3 regions of the Exiguobacterium sp. s192 genome follow, and region 3 is predicted to be linked to each of the others. Evidence: riboswitches for the same ligand, from Rfam matches in the RefSeq annotation. Region 3 holds a riboswitch; each other region holds the start of a gene.
What was found. Region 3 has a riboswitch for S-adenosylmethionine ahead of KNP87_RS13685 (methionine ABC transporter ATP-binding protein). Riboswitches for the same ligand answer to the same signal wherever they lie in the genome.

Region 1 (3,278 bases), on a different contig from region 3:
ATCCGACCTAACGGTCGAAAATTTATCAGGCTAACCCCGTCGTCCCGACGGTTGAAGAAGCTAAGATACGTTCGGCTTCTTGTTTGAGATTCAGTCCTGCGTTCACATCCCGGTCGTGATGGATGCCGCAACTCGGACATGTCCATTCCCGTAAGCCAAGATGTTTCACGTCTTTGTGTTGATGTCCGCAACTGGAGCACAGTTGACTGGAAGCAAAGGTCTTGCCAACCTTCACGACGGTCTTCCCGTACCATTCCGCCTTGTACTCCAACATGCGAAAGAACTCGGACCAGCTGACGTCCGAGATGGACTTGCTTAACTTGCGATTCTTCTGCATGTTCTTCACCTGCAAGGTCTCGATGCCGATAACGTCGTGGTTTTGGACGATCTCGGTCGATACCTTGTGCAGGAAGTCGGTGCGCTTGTTTGCAATCTTCTCGTGGATACGGGCGACTTTCCGTTTCTGCTTCTGATAGTTCTTCGCCTCGGACAGCTTCACTTTCTTGTTCAAGGCGATGTGTTGACGGCGGGAGAGCTTACGCTGTTCGCGCGCCAGTTTCTTCTCAAGCGAACGGAAGTAACGGTCATTTTGGTATACCGTGCCGTCCGACAGGATGGCGAAGTTCTTGAGTCCGACGTCGACGCCGACGGATGAACCGGTCCTCGGCCGTTCGTTGATTTCCTGCTCGACGAGCAGGGAAACAAAATATTTGCCTGAAGCGTTACGTCGGATCGTGGCGTTCAAGATCCGGCCTGTGACCTGCTTCGAGTGGGCGAAACGAACCCATTTCAGCTTCGGAAGTTTCAGCTGGTTGCATCCAATCGATACTTCAGGAAGCTGGTTTTTGCCTTGGATGTTGGTCTTGTACGACTGGACGGGATTACGCTTGGACTTGAAACGAGGGTGTTCGTTCTGCTTCTTGAAGAAGCGGTCAAACGCATCAGCAAGATGTTTGACGCTGATCTGAACAGAGGTACTATCGACTTCCTTCAACCAGTCGAACTCCTGCTTCAACAAAGGAATTTCTTTGGAACAAGAACCGTAGGACAGTCCTTTTCCAGTGGTCTTGTATAATTCATTCCACTTCGCCAAGAAGTGGTTGAAGATGAAGCGTGAACACCCAATCGTCTTCGCAATCAGGATTTCCTGCTCTTTTGTGGGGTAGATTCTGAATTTGTAGGCCTTGTGCTTCAACACCATTTTTCACCTCCTTCAAAGAGAATATACCCGAAAAACAGGCTGGCGATTCATCTCCCACTTTCACTAGGGCTTCGCCCTTAACGTTTAGAAGTAAGCGTATTCTCGCCTAATTTTGATAAAAAAACGCACCCACATACATGGGTGCGCCGGTCGACAATCAAAAGAAGCTTATCGATCGGGTACGACACCCGCAGGAATTAGCACAGTATCTTGCGACCTGTTGCTGAGGCTTCAAAGGGCCAGTCCCTCCACCTCTCTGGATAAGAATGTAATTTTTCATAACAGTACCAACCACGTTCTGAATTGTCAACACAATTCAGAATATATCATTTAAAAAAACGTCTTACACCAGAACGGTATAAGACGTCTTTTGCTTATTTCTTCGCAAACAAGTCAGCTGTTTTCAATGCCATCCGAACCGCTTTCCGGTTCAGGGTGCCCTGCTGATGTTTCATTTCTTTTGTTTGATTGTTCAACTTGCCTTGAAGCGATTTGATTTTTTTGTCTTTCTCAGCAATCTTCGCTTTATCGCGTTTTTGAGCTGCCACGATTTTTTGTTCTTCTTCCGGGAAGTACGATTCAAAACGTGAAACGGCTTCTTCGATGCTGATTCCTGTAATCGGTTTGACGACTGGAAGCAGTTCGGCTTTCGCCATTTCCCGATCAAACGGAACGTTCTCCGGATAGTTTGTTTCTTTGTAGATATGCTCTAAGTCGTTTGTGTTCAAGAACTCGACGAAGTTATCGAAGTTACGTGCCTGTACACGAGCCGGGCTTTGGAAGTCTGCTGACTCGATTACATCCGACAAACGTGTGCTGTCTGTGATGTCATTTGCCCAGATGTGTGTCAATTGGTGGTAATCCGTCAATTCACGCATCCGTGCATCTTTCGGAATCAGGATACTTGGTGTTCCGGCAAGCGTTGCCGTAATGTTTCCGTGAAGACGTGCTCCAAAGCTGAAGTCGGCTTCTTTTAAGAAGTCGATCCATGTCTGTGCATTCAAGAAGAAGCGGACACGGTCGTTCATGTATGTCGGATCCGACATTTTGACCGGGTAGTTCGTGACCGATAAGTCAGCAATCGGATGTGTCCCTGTGTACGTCAAGCGTAACTCTTTCATCCATTGCGGGATGAAGTAGTGGTTCGGGTACTCTTCCATTCCGCGTGTGATGAAGTTCAGGACGTTCTGCGGTGCAAGACGTGACGAGTTGACGCCGATCATCGAATCTTTCGTGATGTTCGTTTCACGGATTTTCAGATCACGGCCAAACGCATACATCGATGGGCAACCGATGACTTTGTGATCGATTCCTTCGCGGAAACCAAGGCGCGTCAAATATTTTGATGTGATTTCACCGCGAAGTCCAAGCATGCTTGAACGTTCGAGGACGGCACTGACAAACGCCTTTACATCTTCATCAAATGAAAAACCTTCTTTTAAGTCCGGCTCAAACGGTGCGCGTAGACCAACGCCGATGACGACGACTGGAATCTTCAGCTTTTTAATCAATTTTGTATATTTACGAAGTGTCGGAACGAATTCTTTACGGAATGCGTCTGCGAGTGGAATGACGTACAGGTCGAAGTTGGCGTTGATCTCATCTGCACGCTCTTCTTCATAGTAGTAATAATCCGGTGTAATCGTCGTGCCTTCTGTCATCAATGTGCGGAAGATGCTGTATTGATAAATCAGGTTTCCAACGTTTCCTCCGATTGAATTGTGTTTCATGAGATATTCTGCGTCGAACTGTTCAAACGGTGTCATACCAGCGCGAATAATAATACGTTTCATGTAAAGTAATTCCCCTCTCACTTCTGTTTTCATTGTCCATTAAAATTAGCTCACAAAAATATATTTTACTTTTTATTCAATCAATCCATTTAAGGATAGATGAGTTTAATTCAGTAAGTCAACGAATTGCTTGAATTTAACATATTCTTGACTGCGTTTGATTCTAATCTGTACATCCACATTAGATTTCCCGATATAACAAACACTTAAACCTGTTTTAATTGATTCCGATAGATTTCGAGATTCGTATGAATCATCCGCAAGAGCGGTTGTGCTGTCTCTTC
Region 2 (3,278 bases), on a different contig from region 3:
GTAAAAGTTCGGACGCAGCGACCGCCGGCACGACATCATAGATGATTTCAAAAGCGGTTTGCTTGATATCGGGTGGGCTTTCCGGCAGATAAACCGGACAATCCGTAAACGATAACGCTTCGTAAGCGGGGACGGATAAAGCAGCATTGATTGTGATGATACCTGCGACCGGCAGACCTTCGGCAGCGAGTGCCAGTGCGAGCGTCGCACCCATCGATTGACCGACGATGAAGATCGATTCACACTGGCGGGACAGTTGAGCAAAGCCCTCGCGGACACTCTGTTTCCAATCTTCGGCCGTCGCCGTTTCGAAGTCACGTACATCTGTCCCGTGACCATGCAGACGGGGGGCATAGACTGAAAAACCGTGTTCTGCGAAGCGTTCTCCTACAGCCCGAACACTTTGCGGCGTCGCATTAAAGCCGTGACACAGCAAAATGCCGATTGATCCACGTTCCAAGAAAAAGGCTTCGGCGCCCGGTAAAACAGGATAACTCATACTCATCATCTCATCCTCCATTTCAAAATAAAAACCCGTTTGGCTTTGGACGGCAAACGAGTTTCTCGTGTGTATCATCCAAAGCGGTTGCTTTGCTGGTCGGAGCACCTTGCCAATCGCAGGTTGCCGTGGAGTCCTAGAGCCAGGTCTCTCGTCCACTCTTGATATAACATATAGGAATTGTCGGATTAATCATTGAGAAGATGATAGCACTGACAGAAAAGGATTGTCAAATGCTCCTTGACCGGCGACCGGAACTCTTCTATGATGAAGCCCAACCCGGGAAATCAATCGATATGGGTCATATGGTTTATTTTTGAAAATATGGTTGACCTTTAAAAGATCTTTCTGTAATGTAAAAATTAGTTTTACGACATAAGTTCGAACAGCAACAACACACATATGAATTTCATACCGCAACACTTATCCAGAGAGGTGGAGGGACTGGCCCTACGAAACCTCGGCAACAGACTCATTATGAGCACTGTGCCAATTCCATCAGACGATTGTCTGAGAGATGAGTCGAGTGGATTCTGCCTCTGTGCGGATCCAGGTCTCTTCTTGTTTCTTAAGAAGAGGCCTTTTTGTTTTTTAAAAGGGGGAAAAAGTGGTGATTACATTCAAAAATGTAAAAAAAATCTACCAGACCAACGAACAATCGATCGCTGCATTGGACGGTGTCGATCTCGAAATCCGAAAAGGTGAAATCTTTGGCGTGATCGGGTTCAGCGGGGCTGGAAAAAGTTCTTTATTACGGTGTGTCAATCTTCTTGAACGTCCGACATCCGGCAGCGTGACGGTCGACGGGCAAGAACTGACGACCCTTTCGGCAAAACAACTGCGGGAAGCGAAACAAAACATCGGGATGATCTTCCAACATTTCAACTTGCTTGATTCGAATACGGTCTTCGCGAATGTCGCAAAACCACTCGTCTTAAAAGGGATCAAAAAGGAGGAAGTCCACCGGCGTGTCACCGAGCTGCTGGCGTTCGTCGACTTAGCGGATAAAGCCGATCATTATCCGGATCAGTTATCGGGAGGGCAGAAACAACGTGTCGGAATAGCGCGGGCACTGGCAACCCAGCCGTCGGTTCTGTTGTGTGACGAAGCGACATCGGCGCTTGACCCGCAAACGACACAGCATATCCTGCGGTTACTGAAACAGATCAACGCGGAATATGGGATCACGATTTTACTGATTACACACGAGATGGGCGTCATCCGTGAGATTTGTGACCGGGTCGCAGTCATCGAGGCAGGCAAGTTGATTGAATCAGGTACCGTGTTCGACGTCTTCTCGAATCCCCAGACGGCGACAGCGAAAAACTTTGTCCGTTCCGTCATGCAAGATGAGATTCCGGCGTCAGTGCAACGGTTGATCAAACAACGGGATGCCGGACATCATGTCTATAAAATCAATTTCCTTGGGGCACACACCGGGCAACCGCTCTTGTCGCAAGTCGCCAAACGGTTTGATGTCGATGTCAACATCCTGCACGGCAGCATCACGGAACTGCAAAATATCCCGTTCGGCAGTCTGCTCGTCGAATTGATCGGTGAAACGGCGGAAATTGCGCGAGCCCTGCAATACATTGATCAGTCGGATGTCAAGGTCGAGGAGGTGCTGGCCGATGCTAGTTAACTACACGGACATCTGGACCGCTTTTCTGCAAACCTTGACGATGGTCGGATTGTCGCTACTCTTTTCGACGCTGATTGGTCTACCGCTCGGAATTCTGTTGGTCGTCACACGTAAGGGAGCGTTGCTCGAACAAGTACCGCTCTTCAACGTCTTAAGCAGCGTCGTCAATGTGTTTCGGTCGGTTCCGTTCATCATTCTGCTCGTCGCAATCATTCCGCTGACACGGTTGCTCGTCGGGTCGTCGATCGGAACGAAGGCAGCAATCGTCCCGCTGGTCTTTTATGCGGCACCGTACATTGCCCGATTGATTGAAAGTTCACTGCTCGAAGTCAGTACGGGCGTCTTGGAGGCGGCGGAAGCGATGGGCGCGACACCGTTGCAGACGATTTTCCGTTTCCTGTTGCCGGAAGCACTCAGCTCGCTTGTCCTGAACTTGACGATCGCGACGATTGGCTTGATCGGGGCGTCGGCAATGGCCGGGGCGATCGGTGGCGGAGGGCTCGGGGACTTGGCCATCACCTACGGCTACCAACGGTTTGATACGACCGTCATGATCATCACGGTCGGAATCCTCGTCATCCTGGTACAAGGCTTACAGACAACAGGTAACCTGCTGGCACGAAAAATTCGGAGGCACTAACAAAACATAGAGAAGATAAGGGAGAGATGAACGATGAAAAAAGGATTAGCGATTGGTGCAGCATTGACGACGGTATTATTTGCAGGGTGTGCGGCGTCCGGGGAGGACGACAAAAATACGGTCAAGCTCGGCGTCAGCGGCTCGGATACGCAAGTTTGGGAATACGTCGCGAAAAAAGCGGAAAAAGAGGGCATCACGATTGAACTCGTCAAGTTCTCCGATTACGTGCAACCGAACCTGGCACTCGCGGAAGGTGAAATCGATGCCAACTCGTTCCAGACGATTTCCTATTTCAATGCCTTTAAAAAAGAACATAACTTAAAACTGTCGCCGATTGCGACGACCGTCATCGCACCGATGGGAATCTATTCGGATAAAGTCAAGGATGTCAAAGATATCCCGGTCGGTGGAAAGATTGCCGTCCCGAACGAGGCGACGAACATGGGACGGGCACTGCTGTTGTTGCAGGAAGCGGGCTTAATCAAGTTGCCGGACGA
Region 3 (3,278 bases):
CAGCCATCGAACAAGGATATGTGACACGAGGCGGAACGATCATCGAACCGACTGCCGGCAACACCGGCATCGGTTTGGCGCTCGCCGCTAAAAAATATGACTTACAAGTCATCTGTGTCGTTCCTGAAAAATTCAGTCAGGAGAAACAGACGTTGATGCGGGCACTCGGCGCGACTGTCGTCAACACACCAACTGAACTCGATATGCAAGGCGCAATTGATAAAGCAAAAGAACTGGGACAAACGATTCCGAACAGCTATGTCCCGCTTCAATTCGAAAACGAAGAAAATCCGGTCACATATCAGCGGACACTTGGTCCTGAGCTGATGGCGGAACTCGATCACATCGATTGGTTCGTCGCCGGATGCGGGTCAGGCGGAACGTTTGCAGGAACCGCTGCTTACTTGAAAGAGCGGCTGGGAACAAAAGGCGCGATCGTCGAACCGGAAGGCTCCGTTCTCAACGGAGGACCAGCCGGACCGCATAAGACGGAAGGCATCGGGACGGCTAAATGGCCGAGCCTTGTTTCCCGCGATCTGGTCGATGAGATTCATACGATTTCAGACCACGACGCGTTTACAAAAGTTCATGAATTAGCGGCACGTGAAGGTTTGCTCGTCGGCAGTTCAGCCGGCGCGGCACTCGCGGCAGCACTTGATATTGCAGAACGTTTTCCCGGCAGTACCATCGTCACCGTCTTCGCCGACAGTGCCGAACGGTATTTGAGCCAACAAATCTTTGAAAAGGTGGACGAGACACATGCGTAAAAAGACAGCATTGATTCATGGAGGAACAGGCGTCGATCGAGCAACTGGTGCCGTTACACCTCCGATTTATCAAACGAGTACGTACAAACAAGAGAAAATCGGTCAATTAAAAGAAGGCTACGAATACTCGCGGACAGCCAACCCGACACGGACGAGCATCGAACGATTGATCGCGGACCTCGAAGGCGGCGCACGTGGCTTTGCCTTCGGATCAGGAATGGCTGCGATTCATGCTGTCTTCAACCTGCTGGAGTCAGGTGACCATATCGTCATGACCGATGATGTCTACGGCGGAACGTTCCGTTTGATGCAACGTGTCTTGCCGAAGTTCAACATCCAAGTGACGTTTGTCGATACGACGGATCTTGCCGCGACGGAAGCTGCAGTTCAAGACAATACGAAGATGCTGTACGTCGAAACACCGACAAACCCCTTGTTGAAAGTCACGGATATCGCTGCTGTCGCTGAGATCGCGAAACGCAACAACCTGAAACTCGTCGTCGACAACACGTTTGCGACACCATACTTGCAACAACCACTTGCACTCGGCGCAGACATCGTCTTGCACAGTGCCACAAAATACATCGGCGGACATTCAGACGTCGTCGCCGGACTCGTCGTCGTCAACAGCGATGCACTCGGTGAAGATCTTCACTTCATTCAAAACTCGACAGGCGGTATTCTTGGACCGCAGGACAGCTTCCTGCTCGTCCGTGGTTTACGGACACTTGGTATCCGGATGGATGCAATCGAAGAAACATCACACGATCTCGTTCAGTTCTTACAGGAACAAGATGTCGTCTCGAACATCTTCTATCCAGGACTTCCAACACATCCGGGTCACGCGACACAACAAAAACAGGCGACTGGTTTTGGCGGCATGATCAGCTTTGATGTCGGATCAGCGGAAAACGCGGAGAAACTCGTCGAAGCGACACACTTCTTCACGCTGGCTGAGAGTCTTGGAGCTGTTGAAAGCTTGATTTCTGTTCCGGCACGCATGACACATGCCTCGATTCCAGCAGAACGTCGTGCTGAGCTCGGCATCACGGATGGTCTTGTCCGGATTTCGGTTGGACTTGAGGACGCAGAAGACTTGAAAGAAGATTTAGCACGTGCTTTCAGCCTGCTTCAACCGGTTTCAGAAAAAACTGTTTGACAAGCAAAATAACCCCTGCTAATATTCAGATTATATTAAAAATAACTAAATACCGAATACTCTTATCGAGAGTGGTGGAGGGACTGGCCCGATGAAACCCGGCAACCGCGGAATTTATTCCGAAGTGGTGCTAATTCCAGCAGACGAATGTCTGCAAGATGAGAGCAAATGGTTTTGTGTACTGAAAAAGTGCGCGCGTTTGCTCTAAAACGTGCGCACTTTTTTTTACGTTTAGGAGGGACAGTATTGATTCGCTTACAGGATGTAGGAAAGATTTATCGCTCGAAGCGCGGATCGGTTGAAGCCGTCGTCAATGTCGACTTAACAATCGAGCGCGGTGAAATTTTTGGAATAATCGGTTATTCGGGAGCAGGGAAGTCCACCTTGATCCGATTGTTGAATATGTTAGAAGCTCCGACGAGTGGTTCGATTCAAATCGACGGAGTCGAAATGACGACGTTACGTCCAAAAGAATTACGCGGTGTTCGTAAAAACGTCTCAATGGTCTTCCAGCACTTTAATCTGCTGTGGTCACGGACAGTTGAAGAAAACATCATGTTCCCGCTCGAACTCGGCGGTTATCCGAAAGCACGCCGTAAAGAACGGGTCGCCGAGCTGATTCAACTCGTTGGACTCGACGGACGTGAAGGGGCTTACCCGTCCCAACTGTCGGGTGGGCAAAAACAACGGGTCGGGATTGCCCGGGCACTGGCGTCTAACCCGGACGTCTTACTATGTGACGAAGCGACAAGCGCGCTTGATCCGAAAACGACAGACTCGATTTTAGAGTTGCTCGTCGACATCAACAAAAAACTGAAACTGACCATCGTCTTGATCACGCATGAGATGCACGTCATTCAGAAAATCTGTAACCGGGTCGCCGTCATGGAAGCCGGGAAAATCGTCGAACAAGGACCGGTCGCCGAAGTATTCCGTCATCCGAAACAAGCGATGACAAAAGAATTCGTGAAACAGCTGACGTCTTCATCAGAAAACGAATTGACGTTTACGAAATTACGGGAACGGTATCCGACCGGGAAAATCGTTCAGTTGACGTTTGTCGGTTCAACGGCCGAAAGCCCGATTCTTGCCGAAGTCATGAAAGATTCGACCTTATTATTTAATATCATTGGCGGGAACGTCGGACAGACGCAAGATGGCGCCCTTGGGACGCTGTTCATTCAGTTGATCGGTGCCGAACATGAAACACAAGTGGTCATCGCCAAACTTCAAGCGAGTGACGTTGAAGTGGAGGTGGATCACCGATGAGTACATTTTTTGCAGATGTGGATTGGGATATGGTCTGGGAAGCGACCGGCAGTACGGTTTATATGACGGCCGTTGCAGGGCTT

Region 1: linked by a shared signal. The riboswitch ahead of tnpB (IS200/IS605 family element RNA-guided endonuclease TnpB) and the one ahead of KNP87_RS13685 (methionine ABC transporter ATP-binding protein) in region 3 are both predicted to bind S-adenosylmethionine.
Region 2: linked by a shared signal. The riboswitch ahead of KNP87_RS11005 (methionine ABC transporter ATP-binding protein) and the one ahead of KNP87_RS13685 (methionine ABC transporter ATP-binding protein) in region 3 are both predicted to bind S-adenosylmethionine.

What each region holds. Positions count from the first base shown of each region.
Region 1 covers NZ_JACSMS010000004.1:197,846-201,123, forward strand. The annotation lists gene tnpB (IS200/IS605 family element RNA-guided endonuclease TnpB) at 26-1,198, opposite strand; SAM riboswitch class I at 1,367-1,468, opposite strand; gene KNP87_RS09600 (polysaccharide pyruvyl transferase family protein) at 1,576-2,994, opposite strand; gene KNP87_RS09605 (ketopantoate reductase family protein) at 3,201-3,278, opposite strand, start outside.
Region 2 covers NZ_JACSMS010000006.1:34,505-37,782, forward strand. The annotation lists gene KNP87_RS11000 (alpha/beta hydrolase) at 1-505, opposite strand, end outside; SAM riboswitch class I at 568-670, opposite strand; SAM riboswitch class I at 920-1,023, shown strand; gene KNP87_RS11005 (methionine ABC transporter ATP-binding protein) at 1,110-2,141, shown strand; gene KNP87_RS11010 (methionine ABC transporter permease) at 2,131-2,781, shown strand; gene KNP87_RS11015 (MetQ/NlpA family ABC transporter substrate-binding protein) at 2,815-3,278, shown strand, end outside.
Region 3 covers NZ_JACSMS010000010.1:10,191-13,468, forward strand. The annotation lists gene KNP87_RS13675 (PLP-dependent cysteine synthase family protein) at 1-767, shown strand, start outside; gene KNP87_RS13680 (bifunctional cystathionine gamma-lyase/homocysteine desulfhydrase) at 760-1,926, shown strand; SAM riboswitch class I at 1,986-2,091, shown strand; gene KNP87_RS13685 (methionine ABC transporter ATP-binding protein) at 2,173-3,195, shown strand; gene KNP87_RS13690 (methionine ABC transporter permease) at 3,192-3,278, shown strand, end outside.